One region of the Massilia sp. TSP1-1-2 genome, then DNA from elsewhere that is predicted to be linked to it. Evidence: predicted binding sites of a transcription regulator. Region 1 holds the regulator's gene; the other holds the start of a gene.

Region 1 (3,241 bases):
GTGCTGGTGCTGGTGCCCACGCGCGAATTGGCCGAGCAAGTGCACGACAGTTTCAAGGAATATGGCGCCGGCCTGCCGCTGCGCACCCATGTCGCTTACGGCGGCGTGAGCATCAATCCGCAAATGATGAAGCTACGCAAAGGGCTCGACGTACTGGTGGCCACGCCCGGGCGCCTGCTCGACCTGTACCGCCAGAATGCGGTCAAGTTCGACCAGTTGCAAACCTTGGTGCTCGACGAGGCCGACCGCATGCTCGACCTGGGCTTTTCGCGCGAACTGAATGACATTTTTTCCGCCCTGCCCGCCAAGCGCCAGACCCTGTTGTTTTCGGCCACGTTTTCCGACGAGATCCGCGCGCTGGCCGGCAAGCTCTTGAACAACCCTTTGAGCATTGAAGTTAGCGCGCGCAACAGCACGGTGCAGCGGATTCGGCAGTGGGTGGTGCCGGTCGATAAAAAACGCAAGCCCGAGCTGTTCTTGCATTTGTTGCACAAGCTGCGCTGGGGCCAGGTGCTGGTGTTCGTCAAGACGCGCAAGGGTGTCGACCAACTGGTCGACACCCTGGCGGCAAATGGCGTGGCGGCCGACGCGATTCACGGCGACAAGGCGCAGCCGGCGCGCCTGCGGGCGCTGGAGCGTTTCAAGGCGGGCCAGTGCAAGATACTGGTGGCAACCGACGTCGCCGCGCGCGGGCTGGACATCGACGACTTGCCGCAAGTGGTCAATTTCGACTTACCCACCGTGGCCGAAGACTATATCCACCGCACCGGCCGCACCGGCCGCGCGGGCAATGCGGGCCAGGCGGTGTCGCTGGTATGCGCCGATGAGGTGGACTTGCTCGCCGCCATTGAAATGTTCACGCGGCAAACCCTGGAACGCATCGAAGAGCCCGGCTTTTCGCCCGAGCACCGGGTGCCGCTGACCGATACGGCAGGCCAGGTCGTCAAGAAGCCGAAGAAGGCGAAAAAGGCCAAGGTGACGGGCGATGTTTTGCACGTGGATGTCCGCTTTTTAAAAACCCGATAAGCTGCGATGAAGTATGATGCCTGAATGAATCAACCGAATCCCCCTGCAGCTGTATTAAATATCAACGTCTTGAAAGCAAGCTGCGCAGGATGCAGCATGCACCAATTATGCCTTCCCATGGGGCTCGACGAGGGCGAACTGAGTCGGCTGGACCAGATCATTGGCAAGCGCAGCCGCATTTTGCGCGACGAGCGCCTGTACCAAATGGATCAGCCTTTTCGCAGTTTGTACGCGATTCGCTTCGGCCATTTCAAGACTTACCAGGTCAATGCGGCCGGAGAACAACAGATTACGGGTTTTCAGATGGCCGGCGAATTGCTGGGGATGGACGCCATCAGCGGCGACCGCCACCATTGCGACGCAGTGGCGCTCGAGGATAGCGAAGTGTGCGAGATTCCGTTCACCCGCCTTGAAGACTTGTTCGGCCAGGTGCCGACGCTGCTGCGTCATTTTCACCGCATCATGAGCCAGGAAATCACGCGTGAACAAAACGTCATGCTATTGCTGGGCAATATGCGCGCCGAGCAGCGTTTTGCGGTGTTTCTGGTCAATTTGTCGTCGCGCTACGCGGCGCGCGGGTATTCGCCGACCAGCTTTCAGTTGCGCATGTCGCGTGAAGATATTGGCAATTATCTGGGCTTGACCATTGAAAGCATCAGTCGATTGCTGTCGCGCTTCAAAAAGCAGGGCTGGTTAAAGGTCGACAAGCGCGAAGTGACGCTGCTCGACCCGGTGATGCTCAAGGCGATGGCCGCCGGTACCGCGCAGTGCAGCCCGATGGCCTGAGTCAGGCTACCCGTAACAGTCCCCCCACATCGTCGTCGCGCACGCGACGGACCCATGGAACATTGGCTCAGTTGAACCGTTCCATTGCCGCCAATCGTCGCCCCCGCGTTCACGCGCCAGCCGTCGTTGGTCACTTGGGCCCCATGGGACCCAACGACTCAAAACGGCGCCTTTCCATCGTCCGGCACCACGATCAAATACCCCGTCAGCAAGCCGGCCAGCGTGCAAAACGTCCAGAAGAAGAAAAACCCGATGCTGTAGACCGCCATCGGCGCCAGCGACGACAGCGCTTCCGGCTCGACCCACGAGAAGAAAAAGCCTTCAGCGAGCGCCGCGGCCAGGAACGATGGCCACAGCACCGCCATCGCCAGGCGCTTCATGCCCTGCCTCATGGCGCAATGGCCGCATCGGCGTCGATCGTCATCGACTGCTGGGCCGGAAATTGCCATTCGGCAGCCAGGCGCCAGTCGCGCTTGCCCCCTTCCACATTCACCTGCCAGCGCGCCTGCTCCAGCGCCGGCAGCGGCGCCGAAAAACGCCCCTGCGCATCCGGATACACGGCGAGCAAAATGTCTTTTTCAGGCAACGTCGAATGCGCCAGTCCGATCCTGAACGGGGTCGTAACCGGCCGCCCAAAGCTGGTCAATTCGCCCTGCATCGCATGCGCGCCGGCGTTGTAGTGCAGCGCCACCGACAGGCGCTGGGCGCTGGCCACGCGGTCGCGCCGCAAGTCCTGGTTGATCGCCTTGCCCTGCTTGTAATAGTCGTCGACCACCATCGCGTCCTGGCGCGTATAGGCCAGGTAACCGGTGTAGCCGCCGGCCACCAGGACCACGGCCGGCCCGAGCATCAGCAGCCATGGCCAGCGCTGGGCATACCATGGCGGCGCCGTGCGCAGCCTGGGTTGGGAAGCAGTTTGCATGCGGTTCTCCTTCATTATCTCGGTACGATAAATACGGCTTTTTCGGTGACCTTGAGCGAGGGCTGGTCGATCGCGCTCAATTCGAACATGATCGCATGCGAGCCGCCCGTCAGGGCTGCCCGTTCGGTCTGCACCCGCACCGGCACGGCGCGCGTGCTGGCGCCGTCGAGCAGCACTTCTTCCTGGTCGGCCAGGCGCACCCCGGGCAGGCCGCTGACGACAATGTGGAAGCGATGCGCCGTTTCGCCGGTGTTCATCACCTGCAGACGGTACACGTTTTCAATCACGCCGTCGCCCACTTCGCGCCCCATCGAGCCGCGGTCGCGGATGACGTCAAGCTTGAGCGGGGTGCGCAGCGCAAGCGCGGTGCCAAAGCCGATGCCGATCAGGGCCAGCAGCGCGCTGTAAATGAGCACGCGTGGGCGCACGATGTGCGCCCCGATCTGGCGCGCCGACCAGCCCTTTTCCATGGCCTGGTCGGTCGAATAGCGAATCAGCCCGCGCGGC
Region 2 (3,241 bases), on a different contig from region 1:
ACAGGGTGAGCGAGTCGAGCGTCAACGCATACGGCGCGGTGCTGTCCGTACCCTTCAGGACGTTGTCGACATAGAACTCAACTGTGCTGACGCCCACATTGTCGCTGGCGCTGGCCGACAGCGTGATGGCGCCGCTGGAGCCGCTTTCGGCGGCCGTTACCGCTGGCGGCGTGCTGTCCACGGTCGAATTGTTGACACTGAACGCGACCGCTGTCGAGACGCCCACATTGCCGGCGGCATCGTAGGCGCGTGCCACCAAGCTGTGGCTGCCGTTCGCCAGCGTGGTCGAATTGATGCTGGCCGAATACGGCGCCACGTTGCTGCTCGCCTTTAGGACATTGTCCACATAAAACTCGACCATGGTCACGCCCACATTGTCGCTGGCGTTGGCGGAAACAACAATGGTGCCGCTGGTGCCGGACTCGGCAGCCGAGACGGTAGGCTGCACGCTGTCGCCCGCGCCACCCTGAGTGACCCAAACCGGCGCCGACCACAGGATCTTGCCGTCCGACTGGGTGACCTTGGCGTAGTAATAGTGTTCGCCATTGGCCGGGGTGATGGTGGTGCTTGCCGTGCTCGACACTTCGGTCGGCGTACCATTGCGGCCCGGCACGCCCTCGATGATGGAGACCGTCGACACGGTCTGGCCGGCGGTATTGGCATAGTTGGCCACTAGGTTCAGCGCGCCGCTGTTGGCAAAGCGCTCGCCCATGACGTGGCCGTTGGCGGTGAGCACCAGTTGCGAATTCTTGTCCATCGAGGCGAACACGCGGCGCGCCTTGACGGCGGCGACAAAGCTATCCTGGGTCAGCGGGGTGCCGGTGGGAATCAGGATACCAGTGCGGTTGGTGTACGACGCACCCCAGTTGGCGCAGTGATTGTCCTGGTTGGTCGAAAACGCAACGTGAAAGCCCGATTCGAGCGCCTTTTGGCAGGCAGCTTCAAAATTGCTGCGGCCGGTTTCCGTTTCGGTGGTATTGACCGAGAACGCCGACGTATTGAGCACTTCGCACAGCGCCATGGCCTGGTCGCCATCGGCGGAATAGCCGAGCGGCACGCCGCCCACGAGGAACTGGCCGCTGGTTGACGGATGGTTGAACTGGCCGACATAGCCGCGCTGGCGCATCATTGTATACAGGCCGGCGTAGTCGGTCTTTTCGGTCAGGATGTCGGCAATCAGCTGGCCGCTGCTGTTGTATTCCCAGCCCAGCAAATCGCTCGAATTGAAGATATTCAGGTGGCCGCCGTTGTTGATCACGCCCCATTCCATACCGTACACGGCCAGAAAGTTGGGGTTGGCGGCATTGAAGTCCGCCGCCGCCGTCAGGCCCGACTGGTAGAGCGCCTTGGCGGTGGCCGGGTTGGCGGAGGTATTGGTGCCGGACGAACCATCGAACATGTGGTTGTGCTCGGACGTCATCAACATGTCCAGACCGCGGCCCTTGGCGTAGGCAAACGCGTCGCTCGGGCCGAACGGGGCCGACAGCGGCGCTTGCGAACCGGAACAGGAGCCGACAGGGCCGCCGCCATCGCTGTGGTTGGTCTGACTGTGCAGGTTGGCAAGATACACGGTGTACGGCAACGAACCGGTGGCCGGAGCCATCGTCTGGACCGACAACTGGTCTTGCGTCTTGGCGGCGGTGCGCGCCGGCTTGCTGGTGTTCAAAGCCTGAAAGGCGGGCATGGCCGGGGCAGCGGTCTTGCCGACCGACAGTTCCCAGGTTTGCTCGATGACGTCGGCGCCACCGGCAGCCAGCGCGGCATCGATGCCTGCGGCCGACTTGTCGGCCTTGCCGGCAAGCGGCGCGTCGTTGGCTACGGCTTGCATGCGGACCTGATAGGTACCGTCCGGGTTGCTGATCGGGTCGGCACGGCCATTCCATTTGACATCGACCTTGACGGCATTCTTGAACAGGCGCTGCACGCCATTCCAGCGCTGCACCACGTGGCCGTTGGGGCCGACCAGCTCGACGCGCCAGCTGATGTCTTGCGCGGTGGTGACGTACGGATAGTCGAATTCCAGCGTGAAGGCGCGCGCTTCGTTCTGCGCGGCAGCTTTGTAAGGCACATGCAAGGTTGCTTCAAATTCACGGTGATCGAGTTCGGATGCGAATGCGGCGTTTCCGGCCGTCAGTGCAAGAAAAATGGCAAGGTGAGGCAAGAGCTTTTTGGTGTTCTGACGCATTGAATTTCCTCGAGGACGTTTATGAAACAACACTGTTATTGTCCCAACTATGCATGACGGGAATATGACCTACAAATTCGATTAAGCTTTCTTATTAATATGTAATTGATATAAGTTAAACAAAGCTGAACGTTACTTTCTGCCGGGGAATTTCCCTGCTGGGGAGCAGGATCTGAATATCCCATTTGCACGCAAATCTGCTCGCGGAAATTCATCAAATAAATTTGCGGGGGTGTGGCGGATATGATGAAAATGTCCATTACTGGACATTTTCATCAAGATTTGACGGTTTTAAACAGTTGGCCGGCGCACCTGCAGCGCGACCTGGTGGGTCCGTTCATCGTCCTGCATGACGATCACCATGCCTGCCTGGGCCACGCCATCGATCAGCATGGCGTCGGTATCGCCCGCCGTGACCGTGATCGCATACACCGAGCGGCGGTAGCGGTAGTCCAGCTTGAAGCCCGGCCAGTCGGCCGGCAGCTGCGGCGCCAGCGTCAGGCGCTCTGCGGCCAGGCTTACGCCCAGCAGCGACTCGATCATCAGGCGATACATCCAGCCCGAGGAACCGGTGTACCAGGTCCAGCCGCCGCGCCCGATGTGGGGCGACACTGCATACACGTCGGCCGCCACCACGTACGGTTCCACCTTGTACAGGGCGCAATCGCGCGGGTTCAAGCCGTGGTTGACCGGATTGATCATGCGCAGCAGTTCCCAGGCGCGCTCGGTGTCGCCCATCTTGGCAAACGCCATGGCCGTCCAGATGGCAGCATGCGTGTACTGGCCGCCGTTCTCGCGCACGCCGGGCACGTAGCCGCGGATGTAGCCGGGATTGAGCACGCCGTCGTCAAACGGCGGATCGAGCAGTTGCACCAGGCCGTAGTCGCGCTTGACCAGGCGCGCGTCGACCGCGGCCATGGCTTGCGCGGTGCGCACCTTGTCGGCCGCGCCCGAGATTACGCCCCAGCTTTGCGAGATCGAATCGATCTGACATTCATCGTTGGTGTGGGACCCAAGCGGCGTGCCGTCGTCAAAATACGCGCGCCGGTACCACTG

The links. Region 1 encodes FNR, which switches genes on or off when oxygen is low (the NO sensors DNR and NnrR bind a similar motif). Its sites were predicted from a motif close to TTGATNNNNATCAA; they were not measured.
Region 2: ACP7BV_RS22160 (CehA/McbA family metallohydrolase) is a predicted target of FNR. The motif match lies at 2,291-2,304, and genes of this name have one in related genera.

The regions. Positions count from the first base shown of each region.
Region 1 covers NZ_JAFCTU010000021.1:77,921-81,161, reverse strand. The annotation lists gene ACP7BV_RS17925 (DEAD/DEAH box helicase) at 1-1,026, shown strand, start outside; gene fnr (fumarate/nitrate reduction transcriptional regulator Fnr) at 1,051-1,812, shown strand; gene ACP7BV_RS17915 (hypothetical protein) at 1,971-2,192, opposite strand; gene ACP7BV_RS17910 (FixH family protein) at 2,201-2,734, opposite strand; gene ccoG (cytochrome c oxidase accessory protein CcoG) at 2,749-3,241, opposite strand, start outside.
Region 2 covers NZ_JAFCTU010000033.1:35,083-38,323, reverse strand. The annotation lists gene ACP7BV_RS22160 (CehA/McbA family metallohydrolase) at 1-2,185, opposite strand, end outside; gene ACP7BV_RS22155 (GH36-type glycosyl hydrolase domain-containing protein) at 2,477-3,241, opposite strand, start outside.